DNA from 2 places in the Sporolactobacillus sp. PKPK-6 genome. Region 2 is predicted to be linked to the other one. Evidence: a T-box and tRNA genes for the amino acid it is inferred to sense, from the RefSeq annotation. Region 2 holds a T-box; the other holds one or more tRNA genes.
What was found. The T-box of region 2 lies ahead of trpS (tryptophan--tRNA ligase). A T-box ahead of a tRNA ligase gene usually reads a tRNA of that ligase, here a tRNA-Trp.
Positions count from the first base shown of each region.

Region 1: it encodes a tRNA-Trp, which carries the amino acid that the T-box ahead of trpS (tryptophan--tRNA ligase) is inferred to sense. The anticodon was not compared.

Region 1 is NZ_JBWXPA010000002.1:675,699-691,420, forward strand. It holds gene AC1MBV_RS14040 (DEAD/DEAH box helicase) at 1-898, opposite strand, end outside; gene AC1MBV_RS14045 (acyltransferase family protein) at 1,197-2,228, opposite strand; tRNA gene AC1MBV_RS14050 (tRNA-Leu) at 2,592-2,673, opposite strand; tRNA gene AC1MBV_RS14055 (tRNA-Cys) at 2,708-2,781, opposite strand; tRNA gene AC1MBV_RS14060 (tRNA-Gly) at 2,789-2,863, opposite strand; tRNA gene AC1MBV_RS14065 (tRNA-Gln) at 2,870-2,941, opposite strand; tRNA gene AC1MBV_RS14070 (tRNA-His) at 2,949-3,024, opposite strand; tRNA gene AC1MBV_RS14075 (tRNA-Trp) at 3,040-3,110, opposite strand; tRNA gene AC1MBV_RS14080 (tRNA-Tyr) at 3,123-3,204, opposite strand; tRNA gene AC1MBV_RS14085 (tRNA-Thr) at 3,261-3,336, opposite strand; tRNA gene AC1MBV_RS14090 (tRNA-Phe) at 3,346-3,421, opposite strand; tRNA gene AC1MBV_RS14095 (tRNA-Asp) at 3,489-3,564, opposite strand; tRNA gene AC1MBV_RS14100 (tRNA-Met) at 3,569-3,642, opposite strand; tRNA gene AC1MBV_RS14105 (tRNA-Val) at 3,649-3,724, opposite strand; tRNA gene AC1MBV_RS14110 (tRNA-Glu) at 3,799-3,870, opposite strand; gene AC1MBV_RS14115 (EAL domain-containing protein) at 4,132-7,227, opposite strand; partial or broken gene AC1MBV_RS14120 (PhzF family phenazine biosynthesis protein) at 7,553-7,675, opposite strand; gene AC1MBV_RS14125 (IS4 family transposase) at 7,829-9,187, shown strand; tRNA gene AC1MBV_RS14130 (tRNA-Ser) at 9,462-9,552, opposite strand; rRNA gene rrf (5S ribosomal RNA) at 9,665-9,781, opposite strand; rRNA gene AC1MBV_RS14140 (23S ribosomal RNA) at 9,855-12,782, opposite strand; tRNA gene AC1MBV_RS14145 (tRNA-Ala) at 12,934-13,009, opposite strand; tRNA gene AC1MBV_RS14150 (tRNA-Ile) at 13,018-13,094, opposite strand; rRNA gene AC1MBV_RS14155 (16S ribosomal RNA) at 13,174-14,722, opposite strand.
Region 2 is NZ_JBWXPA010000001.1:640,652-656,373, forward strand. It holds gene spxA (transcriptional regulator SpxA) at 44-439, opposite strand; gene bcaP (branched-chain amino acid transporter BcaP) at 749-2,170, opposite strand; gene AC1MBV_RS03135 (hypothetical protein) at 2,914-3,075, shown strand; gene AC1MBV_RS03140 (ABC transporter ATP-binding protein) at 3,113-4,108, opposite strand; gene AC1MBV_RS03145 (ABC transporter ATP-binding protein) at 4,101-5,126, opposite strand; gene opp3C (oligopeptide ABC transporter permease) at 5,145-6,152, opposite strand; gene AC1MBV_RS03155 (ABC transporter permease) at 6,149-7,081, opposite strand; gene AC1MBV_RS03160 (peptide ABC transporter substrate-binding protein) at 7,258-8,895, opposite strand; gene AC1MBV_RS03165 (DUF3899 domain-containing protein) at 9,218-9,601, shown strand; T-box leader at 9,665-9,912, shown strand; gene trpS (tryptophan--tRNA ligase) at 9,976-10,968, shown strand; gene AC1MBV_RS03175 (helix-turn-helix domain-containing protein) at 11,050-11,925, opposite strand; gene AC1MBV_RS03180 (DUF3603 family protein) at 12,171-12,920, opposite strand; gene ltrA (group II intron reverse transcriptase/maturase) at 13,368-14,696, opposite strand; gene fabF (beta-ketoacyl-ACP synthase II) at 15,369-15,722, opposite strand, start outside.

The sequences.
Region 1 (15,722 bases), on a different contig from region 2:
ACTCAGCATCGTCCAGATCGGACAGGTCCACCTCATAATCGCCTTGCGAACGCTCATCCAAACGAAGTTCAAATGGACGTTCATTTTCATGTACAGTGATCTGATTCCCGCCTAACAAGCCATTATCAAAATTAATGGAGCAGGATTGGAGTTTGTCCAGGAGCTTCGGAAACAGCATTGGAGGAATAATGAATTGACGGTCATCGGCACCCGAGTAACTTCCGGTATACGCGTTCTGCATCATCCTGTAATTTCTATAGCTCATCTGCTGACCAAGCATATCAATAACCGCCTGATCTTCAGGCGTGTACCCATGCTCCGAGGGACTATATGAAAACTTTTTCGTAAATGTATACGAATCTTGGTTAAGTACGGCAGTGATAAAGTCCCTGATATTCTTGACAACATACAGTCTTTTGGTGCCGGTCTTCATCTGCAAGGTGATCCATGATGAATGAAGGCCAATCGTCCATTCAGTTTGCATCACCTGTTTCCGATCAGCATGCTGCCGATCATATTCTTTCTGTTGAACGCGCGAAAACGTATCGATTAATTGGCCCGTTAAATCCTTGTTGAGACGAGCGATCATATGATATCCCGATACGCGCATCCCCTCTTCTTGCTCTTCTTTTATTTCCAGAAGAACAGCCGCCACATGCTTACAAGGGGTTGAAAATTGCTCAGCGGCCGGACAGTCGCAGTCATAGATAAGCGATCGCCCTTCAAAGCACACATCGACCACATATTGCTCTGTCCCTTCAATTTCCGCTTCCCAAGAATCGGTGTTCGAGTCATAATAGAGGCTTTCCACACGTCCTTCAAGGTAATAGTTATAGCCGCGTTGATAGATGGTCGGGGAAAAATAGTCTTTAATTATTTTTTCTGTTAGTTGAATCATGATTACACTACACACCTGTTCGCTTCATTTATCGTGCGACGTTTTCGTCATTTCGACTGAATCAAATTAAAAAAAGGACTAATTACCGCAACTATAACACAGATTGAAGGCGCAGCAATAGAAGGACACTTTCTAAAAATATGGCATTTGCTAGGTGTTGATCATACAAAAAAGTCGATACTGAAGAACCCGTAAACTAGAGATACTTCGGAACTCGTTGCAGCAAAAAAGTCAGCGCTTTGACTGATGCAAAGCACTGACTTTTTACAGTAGTTGATATGTTTTCACTCGATCCGGATCAGCTGCTCGCATACTGTCTTGGGCGATGGTGCATCAGAAAGTTCGTAAATTGTTTCCATACCAGCATGACTATAATAGGGATTAATAAGCCCATCAGACATTTTAACAGCCAGTGGTCAGGGAGCCCCATGATTTCCGGCAAGTCAAACAGTGCTCGATGCCAAAACATAATCAGCACCGTATGACGCCCCCAGAGAACAAGCCAATGAAAATATTTAAGTTCACTCAGTATTTGCGAGATGAGTATAATCCCTAAGCATAAAATGAGCGGTGTAATCAACGCCAGCCCCGTATGATTTAGATTATCCGATTTCAGATATAATGTGAAATTGATTTTCTTGGTGAATTGATCGTGAATAAGAAATAAATAAAAGATACCAATGGCCAAAAGGGTTATATATTTATGAGACATAGTCTGAAGCAATTTGAACCCGTAATAGCCGGCCAGCATATATGTGGTGGTAATTAATACGACTTGGACATCCCATGGGAAATAAGGGTGTCCTAGGAACTCTGGTTGCTGATGAACTGTTCCAATGGCAAACAGAGTCAGACTGATGATCCATTGTAAGACCACAGGACGCACCCAAGTGATCAAAACGATAACCACGATCAGTGTGAGAATATAGACATTAATGAACCAAAAAATGCTTAAATAATTATTAAGCGTCCTTCCACCGTAAACCAGGCGGACAAAATAGAAAGCGGTGTACGACCAGTCCTGATTACGGACAAAATGGCTAAGCATAATTAAAATGCTTCCCATTAGGAAGTAGGAAACAACTAATGGTTTGCAGCGACGTGACCAAAAGTGACGAACCGCTTCCCAATTATGAGAAAGCGGTTTTAAAAAGAATCCTCCGATAATAAAAAAGAGCGGCATATGCCACCAATAAATGGCATCATAAACGAGATCAAAAGAACGTATATCGCGCTCAGAATCAATGGCGTGCCCGAATACAACCGCTATGATTCCCAGCGCCTTTGCTATATCTACCCATGTAATCCGCCGCTTAGTAGTTGACACCATATCAACAATCACCTTTCATCCCTTAAGCATTTCTATCTTTACTTGAGATCAACCTAAACTGGAATATTTTCCTTTAAAATGGCCTCACAAATGCTTAGTTTAGCACGATTCATTTATTTTGAAAGGTCTATTCACAAGTTTAATCTAAATGTAAAAATTGAGTTTTCTGCCCCAATATAGCGCATAATTAAACTGAAATTTCGTGAATTTTATGGAGGCTTGAAGTTCGAAAATTAAGGGTCAAGCAGGGGTAAAAGGAATGAGCAGTTGGAAATCTTTTTACAAGAAGTTTAGTTGGTTTCTCAATGAAACAAAAAGGCATCTCAGAAATTTCTGAGATGCCTTTTTCGTCAAAAACACTGATACCGGTGGTCGGGGTCGAACCGACACTCCCGAAGGAACATGATTTTGAGTCATGCGCGTCTGCCAATTCCGCCACACCGGCACAATAAAAAATAATGGCAGTAAAAGTAAGTAAATGGAGGCGACACCCGGAATCGAACCGGGGATAAGGGTTTTGCAGACCCGTGCCTTACCGCTTGGCTATGCCGCCATAATAATGGAGCGGAAGACGGGATTCAAACCCGCGACCCCCACCATGGCAAGGTGATGTTCTATCACTGAACTACTTCCGCATTAAATTGGCCCAGCTGGATTCGAACCAGCGCATCACGGCACCAAAAGCCGTTGCCTTACCGCTTGGCCATGGGCCAAAATTTATGGGGCGATTAGTGGGGATCGAACCCACGCGTGCCGGAACCACAATCCGGTGTGTTAACCACTTCACCATAACCGCCATAATGATTAAAAACAGGGGTAGTAGGAATTGAACCCACACTGGAGGTTTTGGAGACCTCTGTTCTACCTTTAAACTATACCCCTATAATATGTAAATGGAGGGAGAAGGATTCGAACCTTCGAACCCGTAGGGAACGGATTTACAGTCCGTCGCGTTTAGCCTCTTCGCTATCCCTCCACAATAATAAATAAAATATAAGGAATAGATATTGGCATCTATTGTATAAAATATAATGGTGCCGATCAGAGGACTTGAACCCCCAACCTACTGATTACAAGTCAGTTGCTCTACCAATTGAGCTAGATCGGCACGAACAAATGGTGGCTCGAGGCGGAATCGAACCACCGACACGAGGATTTTCAGTCCTCTGCTCTACCGACTGAGCTACCGAGCCATTATGTAAAAAACAAATGCTGACAATATTAAGTGAACAGCCTATGTTGTAAAAAAACAAAATAAAATGGCGGATCCGAGCGGATTTGAACCGCCGATCTCCTGCGTGACAGGCAGGCATGTTAACCCCTACACCACGGATCCACAATTGCGGGGGCAGGATTTGAACCTACGACCTTCGGGTTATGAGCCCGACGAGCTACCAGACTGCTCCACCCCGCGATGATATGGTGGAGGATATAGGGCTCGAACCTATGACCCTCTGCTTGTAAGGCAGACGCTCTCCCAGCTGAGCTAATCCTCCATATAATTTTGAACAAGCCATTAAAAACACCATTACATTCTAATACATGGCTCATAAAAAATCAAGTAAAACAATGACCCGTACGGGATTCGAACCCATGAACCCACCGTGAAAGGGTGGTGTCTTAACCACTTGACGAACGGGCCAGAAAAGCAATTGTCGTAACATCTTGCCGCCGACTTTTAAAATGTTACCATCATTCATACCAAATTGCAAGTGTTTTTATAATTAATTTTTAAAAATCAACTATTCCAGTATAACCGATATATGCCAATTAATACAACAACAAATAGGCAGCACATTTTTATCATGCTGCACTGCTGCCCCTCTCTTGATTATCTCATCATGCTGCTGCATAAAAAGAGCCCACCCACAATGGATGCCCTTCTACGCCCCTCTCAGTACTCTCAAAGCAGTTTGTTGCCTGAATGGGAATCACTGTTCATAACCTTCTCAAGGTCACTGGAAGATAACGGACGATAATAATAATAGCCCTGAACTAAATCGCAGCTCCATGTTCTTAGAAACTCAAGTTGAACTTGGTTTTCAACACCTTCAGCAATCAACTGAAGGTCTAAGTACTTCGCTAAATTGATAATTGCTTTGGTAATGCCGGTTCCCTTGGCACTATAACCAATATCTTGAATAAATTGCATATCCATCTTCAGACGATCAACAGGCAATTTTTTTAAACGTCCTAATGAGGAGTACTTTGTTCCAAAATCGTCAATTGACAGCGACACGCCAAGTGCTTTTAAATCGTTAAGCACACGCACGATGTACTCGAAATCCTTTGTTGTTGCACTTTCAGTTATTTCAAGTTCAAGAAGCTCAGGATCAATGCCTGTCTCATCAAGTACTTTTTTTACCTGGTTGACAAGCAGCGGGTTGCGAAGCTGAACAACTGATAAATTGACAGCGACACGAACAGCGGGTATACCTTTATCAAGCCATTTTTTCAGCTGAGTGCACGCCGATTTTAATACCCACTCGCCTATTGGGTTAATTAAACCGGTCTGTTCCGCCAGCTCGATGAAGACACCAGGCGATATGTTCCCGAGTTCCGTATGTTTCCATCTGAGCAGTGCCTCAACACCAACGACCTGTTCCGTTTTTAGACAAACCTGGGGCTGATAGACAATGCTCAATTCATTTCTTGGGAGTGCATGAAAGAGACTGCTCATTAATCTCAGCCTCATCTGCAGCCTGTCTTTCATCTCTTTGGTACATAGAGCATATTGGTTCTTCCCCTTGCTCTTCGCCTCATACATAGCCGTATCAGCGCTTTTAACCAATGTTTCGGTATCATCTCCATCATCGGGATATAGAGCAACACCTGCACTGGCTGTAACAAATACTTCTTGTTCACGAAGCATGAATGATGTGTGAAACAATTTCATGATTTTATCAATAGTGCGGATTGCCTCTTCAGGTTCTGAAATGTGATTAAGCATGATCAGAAATTCATCACCGCCAAATCGCGAAACGGTATCCGCCGGGCTGATGCAATGCGATAATTGGCCGGTTACCTTCTTAATCAGCAGATCTCCGGCTTCATGTCCTAGTGTGTCATTCACATCTTTAAATGAATCTAGATCTAAGAAAACGATCGCAATCTTGTTGCCCGTTGATTCTGCATGGCTCATTGCTCGTTTTACACGCTCGCCAAATAACAAGCGTTTAGGAAGACCTGTGAGTTCATCAAAATAGGCCATAAAATGAATCCTTTTCTCTGCAGTTACTTTGACCAGCGCATCCGCAAAAATGTTTGCTACAATTTCAAGCAGACTCATCCAGTTAATGTTCCAATCGTTCGCTGTTTTTGTCGATTCCAGCTTTAAATGTCCAATCGCAACGTTATGAACGGTAATGGGAACAGACAGTACGGATTGAATTCCTTTCTTTTCAAGTTCTTGCCGAATAACCTCAGCCTCGCGAGGCAGCTTTTCACGATTCGAAATGTGAATGATGCTGTTTTCTCCAAATTGTTTTACCCATTCTTGTGAATAGGTCGCGAAACCATGAACAATCTGATTTGGATTTTTCTTATTCCAAAAAGAGCTGTTTTCCGGATCCATAAAATTATATTCTGCTACACTTAGGTTGAGCGAGACATGATCAATATCAAAGAATTCTCCGATCGCTTTAAGGATATTATCCATCTTTTCTTCGACATTAAGACGACTTACCGTCACAAAGTTTGCTGAGATCTTTGATGCGAATTTTTGCACACGCATCTGCTCCGAATTCTGCTTCAATCTGAGAATATAAATTCGATTCACATAAAAGGCAAAGATAACGCCCGCGGCTAAGATTGTAAGTCTGCTTATATAGACATCACTTCTCAACGTAAGATGCAAACTTTGGGCTGAAATCCACACATAGATCTGCGTGAGAAAAGAAGATAAGGATATTGCTGTAAGCATCATTCGCTGATTGAACACCAATGAGCCAATAATTGTTACAAATGGGATTGCAAAGATTACAGAACTCGTGTTTCCTGCTAATTTTATGATGAATATGGGTATAATTAAAGAAGCGATAATGGTGTAAATTGCTTCCATATCACTTCGATTCGTATGTCGTCTATTACAAATGAATAGGGAAACACCTAATCCAATAAGTAACAATCCTGTTTCAAAACTCGAGACAAAGCTTTCATTTTTTGAAAGTAAAAATTGACAGACAAAATAGACGATTCCGCACAGTACAAGAACCATCGACGACAGATCATACATTTTTGTGCGATTTTCTTCATTAAGAATCATTTCTGCTTCATCTATGGTTGGATTACTCATCAATCTGTATTTCCTGATACAGTAACAGATGGACGCAATGAAGAGCATGAAGAGGATTGGCGCCATTTGTGGCACAGGCAGAAAGTCAAATGAATTATTGATCAAGTCGGTAAATGTGCCCAATATACTAACGACAACATATCCCCCAAAAATAACCTTTGCCTGATGCTGTTCATCTTTTGTTGTTGCATGTTTTCTCCAGTTCCAAAGCATCAATAGACCCGCTACTAAAAATACCGTGAAATAGCTATAGAAAAAAAAGTCCCAGCCATTGTTTACTGCGAGATTCACCCATAGACCGTCACGCTTAATAAATTGATACTGCGCAGCGGCCATGGGGGCCGAAAGACCAAATACATAAACCGTAAGCGCAGCAGGCAGATAAAGTGCCGGATACATCCACACTTTTTTAAGAATCCGTTGATTTCCTGTCAATATAAAACAAAAGTGCAAAAGCGCTCCGTAAAAAGTGCCCCAGCCAATGGCTGAAAATCTTCTCCAAAACAAACAGATTGTACTGCTCGGTGCAATCACAGAAATTGAAAATCCAAATGACCAGATGCACAAACACATACAAACAGTAAAGAAAATACGATTTAATTGATCCTTCGCATTTTTCAAAATCACATAAGTACCTAATAGCACACTGATTATGCAAACAATCATAAATAAGAGTGAGAAAAAATGCAGATTTGACGTTTCCATTTACTAACCTTCTTTCACAGTCACCAAAACATTACATTCGTATGTATTCAAGTCAACCGGGCGTCATTATTTTAATTATTCATTTCACTAAAAATCACGCGTCAACTATTCTTTTTCGCTCTACCTTAAGTTTATTATGAACTTGGTCTACATAATACTGCATTAAGGACAAATAGTCTATGCCATTAGTATCGGTACAAATAGCCAATTGGTGAACCTATATTCACTAAAAAGCATAAAAACCGTAAAAAAGAAAACCATACACAGATTGAACAGATCTATGTATTGTCAACTACTTTTTCGCATGTTGATTTTTATCGTCATCTATTGTAGCATGGCCGCAAATCGGAACTTCGCTTGTTGGTGTGAAAAAGCGCAAGTGAACATCATAATCATCTGGATCATCAGATGGCATCATAAAAGCTGTCTCAGAATTGTTTAACTCCTTATATAATAAAATTAATATACTAAAACTTGAAACATCAAAAATGGGCTTCACAGCTTATCCTGTAAAGGATTAGCACAAAAATAAAAGCAAGAACACCGATAACTCGGTATAATTGAAGTGTCGAATCCCAATTAACCGAGGAGTGTTCATGCCATGAAAAGTATATCACGAAATGACCATCCATCTCTTGGAATTTCTTCTTCAGTCCAGGAATTTTTTACACGATTTCGTTTGAGTCAACTTGCGAGAGCCTCAAACGCCACAAAGGCAAAGGGGGTCCCCTTCCGGGTACTGTTCTGTTATCTCATTAGCACGGTCTTTTCAAACAAGTCAGCGTATCGCGATTATTTGAAGCATCAAAATCAGCTGAACTTCTCGGATAAGACCTTTCGCAACCTGCTCAACAACGGCAAGATTAACTGGCAAAAGTTTCTGATTCTGCTCTGTTGCCGGATCATTCAGTTCATTAAACCCTTGACGGATTCGGCACGGAAGCCTGTGTTCATTGTGGATGATTCCATGTATGAACGCGCCCATGCGAAACGCGTGGAGCTGGCGGCGTTTCAATTCGACCACGCCAACCATCGGCATGTGCGCGGCTTTCGGTTTCTTCAACTAGGCTGGAGTGACGGCAACACTTTTTTGCCGGTCACCTTTTCCTTGCTTTCGGGTCAGAATCAGGTATGCGGTACAAAAGCTGATGCTCGCACCCATTCTGGAAAGCGGAAGCTTCAGGCCCAGCGTAAAGCGCCTGATGTGGTTCGAGAACTGCTTTCTTCTGCCCTGAGGCATGGCGTCCGAGCATCCTATGTTTTGTTTGATTCTTGGTTCTCTAGTCCTAAAATGTTTCAGCAGCTGCGTCAACTTGGCCTTCATACCGTCGCTATGGTGAAACGGTCGAAAAAGGTTTATTACCGGTTCAATGGTCAAATGATGGACGTGAAAGCGATCTTCAACGCTCAGAAAAAACGTCGTGGACGCTCACGCTACCTACTTTCTACCGTTGTAGAAGCGGTTGTTGAGGGAGAGGTCTTACCCCTGAAACTCGTATACGTCCGCAACCGTCGTAAACGCAAAGAGTATCTGGTCTTAGCGTCAACCGATATCCAACTTTCTGAAGATGAAATCATCCAGCTTTATGGAAAACGCTGGTCCATTGAAGTGTACTTCAAGATGTGCAAGCACTATCTTCGACTCGCTAAATACCAGGGTTTGTCTTATGACGGGATTTTTGCGCACACCGCCCTGGTCGCTATCAGTTATTCCCTTCTTGCGGTTCAGCACCGTGAACAGGTGGACGATCGCACTTTGGGTGAGTTGTTTTATTTGATGGTCGATGAGCTTTCGGATGTGACCTTCGTCGAAACGCTTCAGCAGTTGATCGACTTATTTCAAGAAGTTTTCAAAGACGAGTATGTTCTTTCTGAGCAAGCAGTCCATCACATCATCGAAAATTTTCTAGAGAAGCTACCTACCAGCTACCAGAAACAGCTGACAAAAGCGGCGGCCTGACCTAAATTATTCATAGTAATCATAGAGCAGGCAAGGGATGGGTGCGCTTTTTTAACTTTCAAGTTTTAGTTAATATAAAAAAAACACAAAAGCAGATGTAACCATTTATGCGAGAATTCTTACTAAACACTGATCAAATGGTAAGTTCTATGAACCCATTGATTTTAAATTATCCTTCTTATCATTAAATGTTTATAAAAAACAAAAAACCTCGAAAACGCTTGTTTATCAACGTTTTCGAGGTTTCTATGATGCACTTATGACAGTGCCTTAGCGGAGAGCGAGGGATTCGAACCCTCGAGACGGCTCAATAACCGTCTACACGATTTCCAATCGTGCTCCTTCGGCCACTCGGACAGCTCTCCAAAAAAGGCTTCACAACAACTTATCATTCAGATCATCTAGCTCCACCACGATACAAACACTATGGAGTGATCTACCGACAAATGTCGTGAAGCACAATCAATATTATATATTGCCTGGCAGTGACCTACTCTCACAGGGGGACAGCCCCCAATTACCATCGGCACAGAAGAGCTTAACGACCGTGTTCGGGATGGGAACGGGTGTGACCTCTTCGCTATGACCGCCAGACTTCCGGCTCGCATGAGCCTTCAAAACCGGTAACGAAAGCAATCGAAACAAAACAAGTGAATCCAAGGTATTCTGGGTTAAGCCCTCGACCGATTAGTATCTGTCCGCTGCACACCTCACGGTGCTTCCACTTCAGACCTATCAACCTCATCATCTCTAAGGGGTCTTACTGATTTAAAATCATGGGAAATCTCATCTTGAAGGGGGCTTCATGCTTAGATGCTTTCAGCACTTATCCCGTCCACACATAGCTACCCAGCGTATGCTCCTGGCGGAACAACTGGTACACCAGCGGTGTGTCCATCCCGGTCCTCTCGTACTAAGGACAGCTCTTCTCAAATTTCCTACGCCCGCGACGGATAGGGACCGAACTGTCTCACGACGTTCTGAACCCAGCTCGCGTACCGCTTTAATGGGCGAACAGCCCAACCCTTGGGACCTACTTCAGCCCCAGGATGCGATGAGCCGACATCGAGGTGCCAAACCTCCCCGTCGATGTGAACTCTTGGGGGAGATAAGCCTGTTATCCCCAGGGTAGCTTTTATCCGTTGAGCGATGGCCCTTCCATGCGGTGCCACCGGATCACTAAGCCCGACTTTCGTCCCTGCTCGACTTGTAGGTCTCGCAGTCAAGCTCCCTTGTGCCTTTACACTCTGCGAATGATTTCCAACCATTCTGAGGGAACCTTTGGGCGCCTCCGTTACCTTTTAGGAGGCGACCGCCCCAGTCAAACTGCCCGCCTGACACTGTCTCCGAACCGGATCACGGTTCAGGGTTAGAATGTCGATATCGTCAGGGCAGTATCCCACCGATGCCTCCACCGAACCTAGCGGTCCGGTTTCCAAGGCTCCTGCCTATCCTGTACAAACGATACCCACATCCAATATCAAGCTGCAGTAAAGCTCCATGGGGTCTTTCCGTCCTGTCGCGGGTAACCTGCATCTTCACAGGTACTATAATTTCACCGGGTCTCTCGTTGAGACAGTATCCAAATCGTTACACCTTTCGTGCGGGTCGGAACTTACCCGACAAGGAATTTCGCTACCTTAGGACCGTTATAGTTACGGCCGCCGTTTACTGGGGCTTCAATTCAAAGCTTCTCCCGAAGGATAACCTCTCCTTTTAACCTTCCAGCACCGGGCAGGTGTCAGCCCCTATACATCACCTTACGGTTTAGCAGAAACCTGTGTTTTTGGTAAACAGTCGCTTGGATCTTTTCACTGCGGCTCATCGGACCCGTAGGTCCGACGAGCACCCCTTCTCCCGAAGTTACGGGGTGATTTTGCCGAGTTCCTTAACGAGAGTTCTCCCGAGCGTCTTAGAATTCTCTTCTTGCCCACCTGTGTCGGTTTGGGTACGGGCACCGTTTCACTCGCTAGAGGCTTTTCTTGGCAGTGTAGGATCAGGCGCTTCGGTACTTAAGTTCCCTCCTCATCACCGTTTGGCGGATAGCAGCGGGATTTGCCTCGCTGCCGGCCTCGCGGCTTGAACGCACACTTCCATCCGTGCGCTCGCCTTACCTTCCTGCGTCCCCCCATCACTCAAACGTGAAACGCTGGTACAGGAATATCAACCTGTTGTCCATCGCCTACGCCTTTCGGCCTCGGCTTAGGCCCCGACTAACCCTGAGCGGACGAACCTTCCTCAGGAACCCTTAGGCTTTCGACGGAGAAGATTCTCACTTCTCTTTTCGTTACTCATACCGGCATTCTCACTTCCAAACGCTCCAACATGCCTCACGGCACATCTTCAATGCCCTTGGAACGCTCCCCTACCATGACCTTACGGTCATCCGCGACTTCGGTGCTGTGCTTAGCCCCGTTACATTTTCGGCGCGACGCCACTCGACCAGTGAGCTATTACGCACTCTTTAAATGGTGGCTGCTTCTGAGCCAACATCCTGGTTGTCTGGGCAACGTCACATCCTTTCCCACTTAGCACAAACTTAGGGACCTTAGTCGGCGGTCTGGGCTGTTTCCCTTTCGACGACGGATCTTATCACTCGCCGTCTGACTCCCGGACGTAAGGGCTTGGCATTCGGAGTTTGACTGAACTCGGTAATCCTGTGGGGACCCCTTATTCAATCAGTGCTCTACCTCCAAGTCTCACTCATCCGAGGCTAGCCCTAAAGCTATTTCGGGGAGAACCAGCTATCTCCGTGTTCGATTGGCATTTCACCCCTACCCACACCTCATCCCCGCATTTTTCAACATGCGTGGGTTCGGGCCTCCATTCAGTGTTACCTGAACTTCACCCTGGACATGGGTAGATCACACGGTTTCGGGTCGACAACCCTAAACTAAAACGCCCTATTCAGACTCGCTTTCGCTGCGGCTCCGCCTCTTCAGCTTAACCTTGCTTAGAATCGTCACTCGCCGGTCCATTCTACAAAAGGTACGCTGTCACCCCCCGAAGGGGGCTCCAACTACTTGTAAGCACACGGTTTCAGGATCTCTTTCACTCCCCTTCCGGGGTGCTTTTCACCTTTCCCTCACGGTACTGGTTCACTATCGGTCACTGGGGAGTATTTAGCCTTGGGAGACGGTCCTCCCGGATTCCGACGGGGTTTCTCGTGTCCCGCCGTACTCAGGATCCACTCCGGAGTGCACGTTCCGTCGGCTACAGGGCGTTTGCCTTCTTTGGCCGACCCTTCCAGGTCGTTCGCCTGAAACGTGCATTTCTGACTCCATGTGGAGTGTCCTACAACCCCAAAGAGCAAGCTCTTTGGTTTGGGCTGTTTCCCTTTCGCTCGCCACTACTCAGGAAATCGCATTTGCTTTCTCTTCCTCCGGGTACTGAGATGTTTCAGTTCCCCGGGTCTGCCTTACTCTGCCTATGGATTCAGCAGAGCATCCTATCTGTTCAAGATAGGGGGTTCCCCCATTCGGAAATCTTCGGATCAAAGCTTACTTACAGCTCCCCGAAGCGTATCGGCGTTCGTTCCGTCCTTCATCGGCTCCCAGTGCCAAGGCATCCACCGTGCGCTCTTTAAAACTTAACCACTGACGATGAAAATCTTACTCCTCATTCGTCACACATACGATCAACAGATCACGAATAATCCATCAATCGTCTTGGATGTTTCTTGACTTTCTTTCGTTGCTTTCGTTATCCAGTTTTCAAGGTTCATAATGCCGTAATTGACATAATAATGGTGGAGCCTAGCGGGATCGAACCGCTGACCTCCTGCGTGCAAAGCAGGCGCTCTCCCAGCTGAGCTAAGGCCCCACAATAAATGGTGGGCCTAAGTGGACTCGAACCACCGACCTCACGCTTATCAGGCGTGCGCTCTAACCAGCTGAGCTATAGGCCCCCACCAAAATATGCTGAAGGAATGTATCCCTCAAAATCAAACAAAAGTCCAAGCGCTTCGCTATTGATCGTTTCCTTAGAAAGGAGGTGATCCAGCCGCACCTTCCGATACGGCTACCTTGTTACGACTTCACCCCAATCATTTGTCCCACCTTCGGCGGCTGAGTCCATAAAGGTTCTCGCACCGACTTCGGGTGTTACAAACTCTCGTGGTGTGACGGGCGGTGTGTACAAGGCCCGGGAACGGATTCACCGCGGCATGCTGATCCGCGATTACTAGCAATTCCGGCTTCATGCAGGCGAGTTGCAGCCTGCAATCCGAACTGGGGGTGGCTTTATGGGATTAGCTCGACCTCGCGGTTTCGCTGCCCTTTGTACCACCCATTGTAGCACGTGTGTAGCCCAGATCATAAGGGGCATGATGATTTGACGTCATCCCCACCTTCCTCCGGTTTGTCACCGGCAGTCACCTTAGAGTGCCCAACTGAATGCTGGCAACTAAGATCAAGGGTTGCGCTCGTTGCGGGACTTAACCCAACATCTCACGACACGAGCTGACGACAACCATGCACCACCTGTCACTCTGTCCCCCGAAGGGGAACGGCCTATCTCTAGACTTGTCAGAGGATGTCAAGACCTGGTAAGGTTCTTCGCGTTGCTTCGAATTAAACCACATGCTCCACTGCTTGTGCGGGCCCCCGTCAATTCCTTTGAGTTTCAACCTTGCGGTCGTACTCCCCAGGCGGAATGCTTAATGTGTTAACTTCAGCACTAAGGGTTGGACCCCCTAACACCTAGCATTCATCGTTTACGGCGTGGACTACCAGGGTATCTAATCCTGTTTGCTCCCCACGCTTTCGCGCCTCAGCGTCAGTTACAGACCAGAGAGCCGCCTTCGCCACTGGTATTCCTCCACATATCTACGCATTTCACCGCTACACGTGGAATTCTACTCTCCTCTTCTGTACTCAAGCTTCCCAGTTTCCAATGACCGTTTGCGGTTGAGCCGCAAGATTTCACATCAGACTTAAGAAGCCGCCTGCGCGCGCTTTACGCCCAATAATTCCGGACAACGCTTGCCACCTACGTATTACCGCGGCTGCTGGCACGTAGTTAGCCGTGGCTTTCTGGCCGGATACCGTCACTGCAAGAGCATTTCCTCTCCCGCACGTTCTTCTCCGGCAACAGAGCTTTACGATCCGAAAACCTTCTTCGCTCACGCGGCGTTGCTCCATCAGACTTTCGTCCATTGTGGAAGATTCCCTACTGCTGCCTCCCGTAGGAGTTTGGGCCGTGTCTCAGTCCCAATGTGGCCGATCACCCTCTCAGGTCGGCTATGCATCGCTGTCTTGGTGGGCCGTTACCCCGCCAACTAACTAATGCACCGCGGGCCCATCTGTCAGTGATGGCCGAAACCATCTTTCAGCCCTGCACCATGCGGTGCAGGGGATTATCCGGTATTAGCTGCGGTTTCCCACAGTTATCCCAGTCTGACAGGCAGGTTACCCACGTGTTACTCACCCATCCGCCGCTCACTTCCGGGAGCAAGCTCCCTTCTATGCGCTCGACTTGCATGTATTAGGCACGCCGCCAGCGTTCGTCCTGAGCCAGGATCAAACTCTCCAAAAAGTGTTACTTGATGTCGGATACTAGATCCGTCCTTACTTTTTCGTTCATAAGATCCATAGCAAAATTGAATTGATTATGGGGTTTAAAACCCTTATATCACGCTTGGCTTTTGTTTAATTTTCAAGGAACATTTCAAACAGCAACTCAATTATTATAACATTTTTACTAAGTCATGTCAACAACTTTTTTTTAAAAATGTTTCAGCGAATCTTTACTTTGCTGAGTGTAATAATTAAGTTTTCTTTAAAAAGACAAGATGTATCTTAACATGCAACATGATCTTATGTCAATAGCCAATTCATATGATAATGAATTCATCATAAGCAACCTGACATAATATGACACAATGTCGCAAAAGACAACGTAAACTAATTTATCATGGATGGAGACAATCGTCAATACTTAATTCAACATAATGGCTAAATAACTTCAAACCTTCAAAAAGATGCTTCATCTTTAACTTGCCCTTTCACATATACTGAAGCTTTTTGAACTATGATGAACCATGAAAAGATTTGGTGCGGCCGCTGCTTTCAATTGTCTTATCTTCCGCAGTACATTTTGTTTTCTCAACATACTTTTTATAATTCAAGTCTTCCCTAAAATTCTCCTAACTGAATCATAAGTTAGATTTAAAACTAATTAGAGGTTTTATTTAGATCATAAACTCTCCAGCAGCTATAAGAAAAACCGGGCAAAAAGCGCCCGGTCCTTAAATCATGCCGGATTTTGATTACGCTCCGGTTGCTCGCATCAACTGAGCGCGACCGCGGGCAGTCCGGGAGCCTCCTCAAGCAAACTAATACCTGCGGGGTCTCCCCTGGCCTGCACTCCCGCAGGAGTCTCGCACCTGCGCGTTTGGCTCACAACCTTTGGCTTTGGCGAAAATCATATACTTTCTTTCCTTGTAAGAAAAACCGGGCAAGCCCGGTTCTTACACTCACCTCTATTTCACTAGCATTCTGGCTTCATTAAATCAAGCGAGTAAATAAGCGGAAAT
Region 2 (15,722 bases):
CAACAAACGGATGCCCAAGGGCATCCGTTTGTTGCTCATTTCTTTAGTTAACCAAGCGCTGAGCTTCCTGAAGCTGGAATGTACGTACTTTTCTCGGAAGAAAACGACGAATTTCATCATCATTATAGCCAACCTGCAGCCGCTTGTCATCAAGCATAATCGGTCTCCGCAACAACCCTGGATTATCTTTAATCAATTCAAAAAGCTGCTGGATCGACATTGTTTCCAACTGAATATTCAATTCTTGAAATGCTTTTGACCGTGTCGAGATAATTTCATCCGTCCCATTCTCGGTCATGCGCAAAATATCTTTAATTTCTTCAATCGATAACGGTTCGGAGAAAATGTTTCGTTCTCTAAAAGGTATATCATGTTCCTTCAGCCAAGCTTTTGCCTTTCTGCACGATGTACAACTTGGTGATGTATATAATGTAACCATAATTCGCCCTCCTTTGGATAATAGAAACGTTCTATTCTCTAAGGCTTCTTTTATTATATAATAATTCTTATAAATTTTATACCCTTTTTTATGTGAAAATAATTTCATATTTCATCATTATATGCGCCTTCTTTCACCTTTTTTCGACAATAAGATTATTTTCATTATTCCCGCTCATTCTCATTACGAAACATTACAAACGAATTACAAGCTCATTAACGAACAACACTGAACTTTAGATAGCATAAAAAAAGGAAAAGAAGTATAGCCTTCTTTTCCAAGAAAATATATTTTCACTTAAAAATCCTATTACTGATTTTGCTGTTTCTGCAACTTGCCAAGTTCACTGTGTTTGAAACCGAAAAGTAAATAGATCACAAGGCCAATGCCAAACCAAATTAAGAAACGAATCCATGTCTCTCCTGATAAATTGACCATCAGAAACCCGCATGAAAGAACGGCAAGGAATGGAATCACATAAACAAACGGCACCTTAAAGTTCCGTTTGATGTCTGGTCGTTTCACACGCAGTATGACCACACCGATCGAAACAACGATAAAAGCGAAGAGTGTACCAATATTTACAAGCTGCGCCAATTCATCGAGCGGAACAAGTGCTGAAAAAATCGTTGCCATAATCCAAGTCAGGAGAATACTGAATACAGGCGTCTTGGATTTTTTTGATAACTTTGCAATTGATTTTGGCAGCAGACCATCTCGACTAATTGCAAAAAACAGCCGAGTCTGTCCATACATCATCACAAAAAGTACCGTAGTAATACCAAGAATAGCCCCCAGAGAAACAAATCCTGCTACCCAGTCCTGATGAACAAAGCGAAGAGCAAATGCAACAGGATCGCCTACATTTAATTTGGTGTAAGGAACCATTCCTGTCAACACGATCGAGACAGCAATGTACAGAACCATACAAACGGCAAGTGACGACAGAATACCGATCGGCATATCACGCTGCGGATTCCGTACTTCCTCAGAAGCCGAAGACACTGCGTCGAAGCCGATGTAGGCCAGAAAAGCTGTTGCTGCACCTTGTACAACGCCGCCAAAACCGTAAGGCATAAATGGCGTCCAATTAGATGGCTGCACATAGAATGCACCGACAACGACGAAAAGCACAACGACACCTATTTTTATAAGTACCATGATATCGTTAATTCGGCTTGATTCCTTAACCCCGCTGAGCAGGATTGCCGATAACAGAAGCACAATCACCGTTGCCATCACGTCAACGTAAGTTCCTTTACCAGGATCAAACGCGGCACTTATTACGGTAGGCAAGTGAAATCCGAATCCCTTCAGCAATTCTTGAAAGTAAGCAGACCATCCACTAGCCACAACTGAGCAGGCAAGGCCGTACTCAAGGATTAAGTCCCATCCAAGAATCCATGCGAACAATTCACCGAAAACTGTATAGCTGTACGTATATGCACTGCCTGAAGCCGGAATCATCGAAGCGAATTCCGCATAGCACAAAGCTGCGAATGCACATGCGATTCCTGATAAAACAAAAGATAAAATAATAGCTGGCCCTGCATTGTTCGCAGCAACAATACCTGTCATAACAAAGATTCCGGTACCGATCACCGCTCCAACACCAAGCATGGTCAAATCAAAAGCTCCCATTGCTTTCTGCAGCCCGCTCTTGCCGCTCGCCTGATGAATCGTATAATCCATCGGCTTTCTTCTGAATAACGTGCTAAGCAAACGCCTCATCCTTAAAATCTCCTTCTGTATATCCTTAATAACACAACTTAATGAATTCTATTTATTCTTTTTTCAGAATTTTAACAATCTGACTTTTTCTCTTTATTTTTCCACTAAGTTGTAAAAATCATTCTACATGTTACCTGGTCTTATGTAAAGGTACTAATTACAAATTATTTGACTTTTTTAGAAACACTGAAGTTATTTAAACATTTTCCATGCAAAAAGGACTCCCCAAAATGCAAGAAGTCCTCACTCATTGTTCAATATATCTATGTGGATAGTTCCACTACATTACGCCGGCAATTTTAAGTTTGATGACGGTGCATCTTGTGACTTAGGTTGCAACTGTCCTAATGTCTCCTTCAACCATTTTCTGATTGAATTTTTGCGCCTCCGCCTTACTTCCTTCGGTTTCACCGATAATCGCCTCCTTAAACCATTTATACAAAGTTTTATTCCCGTGACTCACGCAGAAGTGTACCTGTCTCTTTTTATTCTCAACCCGGTATGCCTGCTTGTCAAGGTAATTTTTCGACTTGTCTCCGTTTGCACCTGTCCAGAAAATGTATCTTGCACAACTTGAGATTCACATATGCATGTGATAAGCTTGGACATCAGTATTAACAGAACAGCGCATCGCAACCACATTTGTAATGAAGATGGCCAACTGAATCCTCTTTCTCTTATACTATACGTGAGAAAAACAAAAAGTATTCAAAAATATACCCTACCCTAAAGGAGTTGATGTCATGGCGCGATTAATCACAGTCATTCTTACCCTTTTGCTCGTTTTGACCATTCTTTTGTATCATTTTTATCATGTATTGACTATGCCAATCATCACTATTTTACTGCTCATCACTGTCATCAGCTATTTTGTGCAGCTCTATAGTATCTACAAAAAAAAATAACCCTGCGCCGATATAAATAGGCGCAAGGGTTATTTTTTTAAGCTTTTTCAGTTTTCATTTCCTCGTCATGAAGATGGCAAGCCACCCAGTGATCTTTTTCTACCTCATGCCATTTTGGTCTTACTTTCGCGCACACATCCATTGCAAATGGGCAACGCGTCCTGAAACGGCAACCGCTGGGCGGATCAATTGGACTTGGCACGTCACCTTCCAATATAATCCGTTCACGTGAACGTTCAATATTAGGATCAGCAACCGGAATTGCCGACAGAAGCGATTGAGTGTATGGGTGAAGAGGATGTTCGTACACTTCATCGCTGCTCGCAAGCTCGGCCATATTTCCGAGATACATCACACCGACTCGATCACTTATATGCTTTACCATTGATAGATCATGTGCGATAAACAAGAAGGTTAAGCCTTGTTTTTCCTGCAATTCCTGCAACAGATTGACAACCTGAGCCTGAATGGACACATCAAGCGCTGAAATCGGTTCATCGGCAATAATAAAATCCGGATCAACAGCAAGTGCTCTTGCAATTCCAATACGCTGCCTTTGACCACCGCTGAATTCATGCGGATAACGATTAGCATGTTCACGATTCAAGCCGACTGTTTCCAGCATTTCATAAACACGTTCCATGCGTTCTTTTGGTGATTTGGCTAAATGGTGAATATCAATTCCTTCTGCAATGATGTCTTTAACCATCATTCTCGGGTTAAGCGATGCATACGGATCCTGAAAGATCATTTGCATGCGTCTTCTTAACTCCTTTCTTGTTTTTGCAGAGAGTTTGCCGCTTATATCATGGTTGTCAAACACCACTTTGCCGTCAGTAGGCTCGTAAAGACGAATAATCGTTCTTCCGGTCGTGGACTTGCCGCAACCTGATTCGCCAACCAGCCCAAGGGTCTCACCTTTGTAGACATCAAAACTAATCTCATCAACCGCTTTTAAGATATCTTGACGCGAAATAGTGAAATATTTCTTCAAATTTTTAACTTGAAGCAATTTCTCTCTTTGTTCAGTCATTATTTGATCCTCCTACACCAATTGTTGCAGGCGGTTCCACCTTTGGTGCCCGCTCATCAAGCAGCCAACAAGCTGTCCTTTGCGTGCTCGACATTTCTGTGTACTCAGGCATATGATCCGTGCATACTTTCATCGCATAAGGACATCTTGGAGCAAATGGGCAACCCTTTGGCGGATTACTCAGATCTGGAGGAGTCCCTGGAATCGCCAATAATTTATCGGTTTTGGCATGCAATTTTGGCATAGAAGACAACAGTCCCCATGTATACGGATGCTTTGGATTATAAAATATTTCATCCAAGGTACCAGTCTCTACAATCTTTCCTCCATACATTACAGCAACACGTTGTGCCAAATTGGCCACTACACCTAAATCATGGGTAATTAAAATAATTGCTGTTCCTGTTTTCTTCTGCAAATCACGCATAAGATCAAGAATCTGTGCTTGAATCGTCACATCAAGTGCCGTTGTTGGTTCGTCTGCGATAAGAATTTTCGGATTGCAAGCTAATGCAATGGCAATAACAACACGCTGTCTCATCCCGCCTGAAAATTGGTGTGGATATTCATCCACACGTTTTTCCGGATTTGGTATACCTACCAATTGCAGCAGTTCAATTGCACGTTTTTTTGCATCATGCTTCGTCATTCCTTGATGCTTAATCAAACCTTCCATAATTTGTTTGCCGATCTTCATCGTTGGATTCAAGGCGGTCATCGGATCCTGAAAAATCATTGAAATTTCCTTACCACGGATTTTCTGCAGCTGCTTCTTGGAATATTTAACAAGATCATTGCCTTCAAACAGAATATCCCCGGTCGCAATTTCACCTGGAGGACTCGGAATCAGTCCCATAATTGCTTTCGATGTCACCGATTTTCCGGAACCGGATTCGCCAACAATCGCCAGGGTCTCCCCTTTATTTAAATTCAAACTGATACCGCGGACAGCTTGTACTGTTCCACCAAATATATGAAATTTCACACTCAAATTATTGATTTCCAATAAATGACTCATAATGAATACCTCCTGCCTTTATCGACGCAGCTTCGGATCAAATGCGTCACGAAGCCCGTCTCCCATAATATTGAAACAAATCAACAGGAGCGAAATGATGATACCAGGATATAGGGTCTGATAAGGATGAATCTGAAGCATTTGATATCCATCATTAATTAACGAACCAAGCGATGACTGCGGCGAACGAATCCCTAATCCGATAAAGCTCAGGAATGCCTCAAAAAAGATTGCACTCGGAACTGAGAACATTGTATTAATGATGATCATTCCAATTGAATTTGGAATTAAATGCTTAAATATGATTCGTCCATCACTTGCACCTAGTGTTCGTGAAGCAAGGACAAATTCCTGATTTTTCAGTTTCAGCATTTCGCCGCGAACAATACGCGCCATTGATAGCCAGCTTGTCGCCAAAATTGCCACAGTGATTGCAAACAGACCTGGCTGCATAATCAAAATAAGCAAAATGATCCATACAAGGCTTGGAATACCGGCAATAATTTCCAAAATACGTTGCAGAACATTATCAACCATGCCCCCAAAGTATCCGGAAACTCCACCGTAGACTACGCCAATGAGCACGTCGGCAAGTGTTGCAATCAATGCAATGATTAGAGAAATTTGAGTACCATTCCATGTTCTTGTCCACAAATCACGTCCAAGCTGATCCGTACCAAACCAATAGTTCGTGGTAATATGTTTTTCTTTGTAAATATCTACGCCGCCTTCTTGACCGCTAAACGCAGGAATCCACGTCAATGCACCGATTTTGGGTGGCAAGTTTGCACGTGAAACGTCCTGATCATCAGTACCATATCCAAAGAAATGAGGACCAATAATAGCCAATATAACAATCAAAGCAATAATGATCATTGAAGCCATCGCACCTTTATTCGTAACAAAACGGCGAACTGCGTCCTTCCAGGCACTGATACTTTCACCGGAAATTTTTTCACTTTCCGAGTTGTCCGCTTCAACGGGTCCAAAAAGGTCCTTTGTTACTGACGCTTCAGTTGTTGTCATGATGACTTCCCTCCAGAAACACGAATTCTTGGGTCAATCACACCATATAGAATATCAACAATTAAAATAGTCACAATAAATAATGCGGCATACAGTTCAGTCGTCCCCATAATCATCGGATAATCATTGGTGACAATGGCATCAATAAATTGTGATCCAATGCCAGGGATCGCAAAAATATTCTCAATAACGAGTGATCCTGTTACCACAGCCGCTGTCATCGGCCCAATCACTGTGACGATTGGAATCATTGCATTACGAATGGCATGTTTATAAATAACCGCTACTGTGCTTAAACCCTTTGCCTGTGCCGTTACAATATAGTCCTGATTCAGCACTTCAACCATTTCTGTACGCATAAACCGAGCAATTGATGCCATGACACCTACACCAATAGAGATGACCGGTAATACATGAGTCATCGGTGAATCCCAACCGATAACCGGAAAAAGCTGAATCTTAACGGAAAAGAAATACTGAAGAATTGCCGCAAAAATAAATGACGGTATCGAAATAAAAAGAACGGTCAGTGTAACGGTTCCCCAATCAAGAAATTTACCACGATAGATACCAGAAATAATACCAAGAACGATGCCTAATACTGTGCCAAAAATCATCGATTCGATACCAAGCTCCATCGATATCGGGAAGCGTTGAAGAAGAAATTCAGTCACCGGCTGCATACCATATTGAAAGGATCCACCCAAGTCACCGTGAAGCATATTCCACAAATAGTGAAGGTATTGAACGGGAATCGGCTGATCCAGGCCATAGTAATGTTTAAGCTGATTTAATTGTTCCGGTGTTAGACGGTTGGCAAACTTAAAAGGTGTACCAGGCAGCATTTTCATAGACAGAAAGGTCAGTGTAATAACTACATAAAAGGTAACGAGCATATAGCCAACCCGTTTTAAAATATATCGACCCACCGAATAGAACCTCCTTAAATTAGTATCTATATTATAGTTCCTAACATTCAACAATCAGTGATTTTGGTGTGTTAAATAATTAAAGAAATTATAAATTAATGGAAAGGAGAGCATATGCCAGGACCGACATATACTCTCCTTCAAAATGCCTCACATATCTTTCAAACTTTTTTTAATTAGTGTTTTAAGATATAAGCTCGTGCAAAGTCAACTTGTGGACCATAAGATGGGAATGAAAGACCTTTAACATAAGATTTTTCTGCCCATGTATGACCAGATTGATAAAGCGGAACAATTGGATATTCAGACATCATCAGTTTTTCAGCTGAAACAAGATTTTCCCAACGTTTTTGAGCATCAGCTGTATTCGTTTGAGCATCATTGATCAGGCTGTCAAACTTCTTATTCGACCAACCAATTGTATTCATAGGGTTGCCAGTTGTCCACATATCAAGATAAGTCATCGGATCTTGATAATCTGGGAACCAACCGCTGAAAGCAATATCATATTTAAATTCATTATTCAATTTCAGATAGTTAGCCCATGGTTGAGCATTAATTGTAACGTCAACACCAGGAAGATTCTTCTTGATTTGGTTCGCAACATACTGGTTGAGTTGCTGTGTTGAACTGCCGTCTTGGCTCAAGAAGTTCAATTTCAGTGTCTTAATGCCAAGTTCTTTCTTTGCTTTATTCCAGTAGGTTTTTGCTTCGGAAGTTGATCCTGCAGGGAAACCATCTGGATCAGCTGAACGGAAATCTTTGCCATCCGGACCTGCAACGAAATTCTTCGGTACAACAAAGTTAGATGCAACTGAACCATTATTCAGAATTGATTTAACCAAGCCATCACGATCAATAGCCGCGTTCAACGCCTTACGAAGGTTCAGGTTCTTCAAATTCTTATTTGTCTTTTCGTTGATATACAGGTAGTAAGTACCGGCATCAACACCAGATTTGATTTCTTTTGGATATGTTTTCTTGAATTGATCAACGAATTCAGCAGAGAGTCCTACTTCATCAATTGCACCAGTCTTGTACAAGTTAATTGCAGTTGCTTGTTCTTTTACAACTTTAAAATTAACACTGCTGAGTTTCGTAGCTTTTGCATTCCAGTAATCTTTATTTTTCTTGTAGGTCCAGCCTGTACCTTTTTGCCAATCGGAAAGTGTAAATGGTCCGTTGTATAGAAGGGTGTCAGCTGAAGTCGCATAGTTTTTCCCCTGCTTCTTAACGAAGTCTTCACGTTGAGGCAAGAATTGAGGTTGTGACAAGATGCTGTAGAAGAACGGTGGAGCTGCTTGTTCCAAAGTTACTTGAACTGTCTTGTCATCGAGAGCTTTGATACCTAGTTGTTTGTACTTGCCATATAATGGGTCTTTAGGATCTTCAATTTTTGCTGCATTCTTAATTCCTACAGATGCGAACAAGAAGTTGTAAGCAGGTTTAGCTGCCGGATCGTTCTGACGCTGCCAGCCATAAACGAAATCTTGTGCAGTTACAGGTTTGCCATCGGACCATTTCTGATCACGAAGGGTAAATGTATAAACCTTCTTGTCAGAGCTTACTTTAGGCGCACCCTTTGCAAGATCCCATTCAAACTTGTTATCATGCATTCTTGTCAAACCGGATTCTGTCATTTCAATTGCGTTTGATGACGTAGTATCCGTTGCAAGGTTAGGATCGAGTGTAGGAATGTCTGCTGTAATCGCAAACTTCAATTCCTGTTTTGCTGCTAGCTTCGACGCACCGCTTTTGCCATTGTCACTGCTGCTTGAACTTCCGCAAGCGGAAAGCACAAGGCTCAATGCCATGATAAAAGAGAGCACAAGTGACCATTTTGCCTTCTTCATAAAAGTAATAACCTCCCCTAAATTTGCTATCTTTGTTTAGGTTTAATCCTCCATATTACAACGAATAAAGAGAACCGCTTAAACCTACAAATGCTATTATACAAGTTCTTTTTTTTTTTTGCATTCTTTTTTTTAAAAATTCGGCCGCTTAATGATGCAGAAAATGTAGAATATATTGATGCTACAACATTTTTCCGCTTATTTTTTTTTGCCGTTATGTTATAATTTCTAACAATGATTACAAAACAGGCGACTTATTTTGCTAAATAATAGAGGTGCTTCAATGAATATTTTTAAGTCAAAACGTTTTTTCCTTATTTTACTAATCTTGGTTATTGAATTCGTTTTAACACTATTTTCACAATTAATTTTTTCTTCTCTCTCATACTTGGCTTTTATTAATCACTTGTCCGTTATCAGTTTGCTATTTTTCAACTTTGGTCTCATTGTTTTTATTGTCCAAGGCGGTTTTTTTGACGGTGTCGTTTATAGTTTCAAACGTTTTGTACGTGCAACACGCAAAAAGACGTTTCAGGAAGAGGACACTGAAGCTCCAATGGCGGAATATAGACATCGGGACGGAAAGAGATCATTCATTATTTGGCCGCTTCTCCTCGACAGTCTTTTTTTGTTTCTTCTTTCCATTTTTCTTTCTTGGTCCTTATGATTAAATAGATTTGATTTTAATTAGCGTTTTATATATAATTATGTCAATATTGAACAGACTTATAGTAAAGCAATGAAGAAGAAGAGTACCTGCAGAAAGTCTTTAGAGAGCTTGGGTATGATGGAAACCAAGTGTCGGACTGCTTGGGAATGGACTTCTGAGCTTCAATCCGAACCTCGGGATTCAATCCGTCAGTAGGCATAGACGTTTCCGTACGTTACAACGGTAATGATTCTCGAACAGAATCAGATGAAAGATGTTTCTGCACAGCAGAAAAATTAGGGTGGTACCGCGGTCTATTCGTCCCTTGTGGATGGATAGGCCTTTTTATATTGTCTAAAAGAAAAATAATAAAATCAGGAAGGTGACTTATTTTGGCAAAAATATTTTCCGGCGTTCAGCCGACGTCCATTCCGACCCTTGGGAATTATCTTGGTGCCATGCGCAATTTCGTTACACTGCAAGAAGGCAATGAATGTATCTATTGTATTGTCGATGAACATGCCATTACGGTACCTCAAGATCCGAGGGAGATCCAAACAAACATCCATAATCTAGCGGCGCTTTATTTGGCCATGGGAATTGATCCAAAACAATCCATTCTTTTTATCCAATCGGAAGTTCCTTGCCACGCGCAGCTTGGCTGGATCATGCAATGTACTAGCTACATGGGCGAACTGGAACGTATGACTCAATTCAAAGACAAATCTCAAGGAAAAAAAGCAATTCCAGCAGGTCTTCTCACCTATCCGCCTCTGATGGCAGCAGATATTCTGCTCTATCAGACAGATCTTGTTCCTGTTGGTGCTGATCAGAAACAGCACATGGAATTGACACGTGATCTTGCTGAACGGTTCAACAACAAATACGGCGAAACGTTTACGATTCCGGAACCTTACATTCCTCCGGTTGGTGCGCGAATCATGTCACTCGCTGAACCAAAAAAGAAAATGAGCAAATCGGATGCGAACCGCAAGGCAACCATTTTTACACTAGACAGTGAAAAGGATATCATCAAAAAAATCAAATCGGCGACTACAGATGATGAAGCATCCATCCACTACGACCGGGATGCTAAACCGGGAGTCTCCAACCTGCTGGATATTTTCTCTCTCTGCTCAGGCCGATCCGTTGACGATCTGGTCGCTTCCTATCAAGGAAAGGGCTATGGGGAATTTAAAACCGATGTTGCCGAAGCGGTCGTTAAAGTATTGAATCCGATTCAGGAACGATTCAATCATCTGATCGAGTCTTCCGAACTCGATGAAATCCTCGATGAGGGTGCAGAAAAAGCCTACGCTATTGCAAGTAAAACTTTAAGCAAAGCCGAGAAGGCCCTCGGAATCGGACGACGAAACAAGCATTAAGACAAGGAACAAAAAACAGCTCTCGAGCGATTACATGTGCTCGGCGGCTGTTTTTTTATTCATAAAAGTTTAGTTTCAGGTTTAATCATTTTTTAATATAGTAGAATCCAAAACGTCCTGAAGATATTTGGCATGAGTACTGGCTTGTGATGCACTATCCAGCTCAGTAAAAATTTGGATGGCTTGTAAAGCTATTTTTTCTCCGCGCTGGCGATTTCCTAACTTAATCGCGTAAATTCCTTTTAAAAACATAAGCTTAATTTTCATGTATGAATCTTTTTCTTTATCCAATGATTCGTCCAATAGAATTAGAAATGTGTTCGCTTCAGGCAGCCTATTGTTTTCTAATAGTGCCACAATGGTGTTTAATAATATTTTTTGTTTCTTGACGTCCCCTCTTCCTAGCGGATTATAATCCATACTTTTCTCATAAGCCATGCGCGACAGTGCAACCATTTGATCGACCGGAAAACTGAACATCGAATTTGTATAAATCACAAGTTCATAGTATCCCCAGACATCCACATTAGAAAAGTATTCACTCAGAATTTTTACCATCTTCGGATCCGGCTTTTTCTTGGAAATTCGCCGTATATACAGCTCGGCCACGATAGAAAAATGCAGATAATAATTTTTTCCTTCTATTAAATACTTTCTATTTGTACGATCACGAAGGACTTGAAGCATATGCAGATTATCTTCCATTACGTAGCCCTTCAAGTCATCAAAGAATTTCTGAAAATGAGTAACTTCATAGTCGTTATTTACATAGAGAAACTCGTCCATTGACACATTCAATTTGTTAAGCAAATTAAGAAGATGTGTAAATGATATGTCACAGTCGCCACGTTCAAAGCGAGAGAGAAAGGCAACCGATACTTCTCCTTGTGCAAGTTCCGACAGCGTCATTTTTTTTGATTTTCGGATGTATCTTAATGTAACTCCAGGATGATTCATAAGCACACCTTTTTTTAATATAGTAAAATTTAAGCAGTTCATAAAGTATGTTTCGCAGAAGGACAATGCTTTGCGTCCCTCATCACAAGTTGAACTTACTTATAGTTTATCAAAAATAACACGACAATAAGCAAAGCGAGCATTTAATTAATAAAAAGTTTAATTAGATATTCTGATTTGATATAAAGCAAAAAAAGACCAAGCAGCAACATTCTGCCTGGTCTGTCTTATTATTCAGCTTTCTCTCATTGAACTTTCGTGCCCTGTTCTAACTCCCACAGCTTTTCGAAATAGGATTGACCCTTGATCATCCGTTCGCAAAGATCACTATGCTTGTCCGACCAACCCTTTTTCATTCCTAAAATCAATCCTTGCCATGCCTCATCAAAGGTCATTCGGCGGCTTTCACTATATTTAGTCGGATACCACTCTGTATACCAATAGCGCATTTCTTCGACATTCCCAGATGAATAGAGCTGATCAAGCGCCATAAACAGCAGCTGCTTCAGCTGTCTTTCTTTTCTTGTTAAGCCCATCATACACTCAGGATTAAGTGAGAGCATATGATATTCTTTTTTGCGAAAACATCCGGCAGGAAGCGGATAGTGGTCGATATCCATTTTTGCTCCCTTCTGCAGGATCAGACTCTCTTGTCTTGGGATCATTCGACTCTTTCGCACAGGAATCGAATAGCCCAAGGTATCGGCGACAATACAGCGTTCTCCATCGGTTGCGATAAAGCAATATTCAATAATCTCTCGTTGATTGTTTTTACAGATCACGCTTCGATTCCGAACATCTTTCAACAATTCTTGGGGAAGATCCTGCAAGTCGTTTTCAATGTAGTCAAGGAGTGGTTTTTCTACTTTAATCAGAGGAATCTGGTCGAGAAGCTCTATAAAATCATGTTTACGCCATTCGAAAAATTCGCATACATTATAGCTGTTCTCTTCACCCTCAAACCAATTTACCCAGATATCACTGACAATTTCCATGAGGCTCCATCTCCTCTGTTTGATTTGACAACATTATGGACATTATTGGAAGATTTTATTCGGATCGAGCAGATTTTTTGTGCCTCATATCTTCTCATGTTCATTTTATGCATTAATCTATGAATCTATGTATTTACGTACCTCGGCGCTCGTAAAAAAAAAATACTATATAAGAAAAAAACGGGCAAAAAGAGTCCGGTCCTTAATCTCCAGTCATGTGTCATTGGTTTGTGTCTTTACGGTGCTGAATCATTACTTCGGTTGCTCGCTGGCACGGCTGATCCCGCAGGCGTCTCGCACCTCTGCTTTGATTCTCGGCTAAGACACTGGTTTATTCTTTTAAATACGGGGCAAAATCTGTCGAGTAGGGCAGTGATTCACATCCTCTGTCCCCCTCACAGAACCGTGCGTGCGCTATTTACGCACACGGCTCTTCTTGTTCATGGTTCACAGAATATAGCTAAGTTCTGGGCGAAGTTGATAGATATTGACCTTGATTCGTGGTTGAGGCAATGGGCATCGTTTTAGAAATTGATTGAACTTTTCCCATGTATAAGATCGTTTTTGGCTTCTTCTGTTTAACCATTTATACAACAGCCGAATCACCTGTAATCGAAACGCATTCACACTTGGAATGTTGTCGGTGACACAATAGTAGTTGTAATAGCCGATCAGCGAGCGCTTGATCCGATCCATGATGGAGTCTATCTCTTTCGTTCGATGAGCTTTAAGCCACTGCCCGTGGGCTTTGAGCTTGGCGCAGACTTTCTTTCGACTGCTTTTTCGTTTTACTCGAAAGTGTCCACTTTTACTCCACCCACAGTAGTGGGTGAACCCCAGGAAGTCAAAGGTCTTTGGCTTCCTGTTTTCAATTCGTCTGGCATTTTCCCAAGCAAAACGTCCAAAAGGAATGATCCTCGCTTTTTCCTCTGCTAGCGTCAAATTAAATTTACCGATTCGCTGCTTGAGTTCACTATAGAATTGCTCCGCTTCCTGTTTGTACTGAAAGCAACAGACAAAGTCATCAGCGTAGCGCACCAAGTAGGCCTGTCCCTGACACTGCTTCTTCACCACTTTCATAAACCATAGATCAATCACATAGTGAAGATAGATGTTGGCTAGAATCGGCGAGATCAGTCCACCTTGCGGCGTCCCTTGTTCGCTTGCGTACCACGTCCCCTTCTCCATGTATCCAGCCTTCAGAAAACGCGCAATGAGTCTGAGTAGACTTGGATCATTAATGCGATGATTTAAGAAACGCATCATCCATTGGTGATCAACATGATCAAAGAAACCTTTGATGTCTACATCAACGATGTAGTTTGTATACCGTTTTTCGATGGAGACATTGAGCACTTTGAGCGCATCATGACAACTTCTATTTGGACGAAAGCCAAAGGAACAGTCAAGAAAATCCTGTTCATAGATGGCATTAAGGATTTTCGCAAGTCCTCGCTGTACAATTTTATCTTCATAAGCCGGAATGCCCAACGGTCTTTTCTTCGTTGAACCCGGCTTATCAATGTACACGCGACGCACCGGAAGCGGCCGATAGCTTTTCTGCTTCAGTCGCATGACTAGGTGGGAGAGGTTATCCGCCACGTTTTCTTGATAGGCAACTTTTGTTACTTGGTCAATGCCTGTTGCTTTGTTGCCTTGTAACTCCCGATGACACTGTCTCAATTCCTCTTCATCCATTAAGTGCGCCAGTGACGTGAACGCCATCCCCGGATTCGCCTTCGCTAATTCTGCTATTCTTACCTGTTTTGTGTTCATCTTTACTGCACCTCCGTGTGTGCCGATGTGTCCCCGATAAGATTCATGAACAAGAGAAACACCTTTCCTCGACTGGCATTACCCAGCGTCATTAGTACTATGTGTTTCCTCCGACTTCCCAGTAGACATTTAGCGTCCTCACATTTGATTGCTTGGTTCACTATACTTTCATTCGAAAGATCCGCTGGGATCTCCCGAGTTGCCGTCCCTTATCAATGCTCAGCGTGCCATGGTCTCAGACCCCGGGGAACCCCCAATCCTCTTACCCTATCGATGATTGGAGTGTTGCCTTCTGGAAGTATAACGCCATCGGCGTTCCCGTTTTCATAAGTTTTCGAGGCTCATTCCCTTCAACCACATGGCTTACGGCCCACTGACTCGCTGTCTACGCTTAAAAACTAACGTTGCCCTTAGTTCTCCAAGACTCGCTACGGATGAGTGGCTAACTCTTTTCCGACGGGATTCTCACCCGCTATAAGGCACGACCTTGCTCGGTCGCTCTATACTTTCTTATCTTGTAAGAAAAAACGGGGAAAAAGAGTCCGGTCCTTAACTTCTGCAGAACGCGATCGCTTTCGCGTTGCATACAAGATGTATGCGTACATACTTACCTCTTTATTTGTGCAAAAAAACGCCTGCGAATGAATCGCAGACGCTTTAAAAAAGTAAATTTTAAACTTCGTATCTTTTAAACGCAAGTGTCGCATTATGACCGCCAAAACCAAATGAATTGCTAAGTACCACATTAACTTCTTTTTTCAGTGCTTCATTCGGCACATAATTCAGATCACATGCCTCATCCGGCGTCTCATAGTTGATGGTCGGCGGAACAATTCCTTCTTCAATTGCTTTAATACAAAGAATTGCTTCAACACCGCCTGATGCGCCAAGCAAGTGACCAGTCATTGATTTCGTTGAACTGATTGCCAAATCATAGGCACCGTCTCCAAACACTGCCTTAACAGCTTTCGTTTCTGTGGAATCATTGGCTTCTGTACTCGTTCCATGTGCATTTACATAATCAAC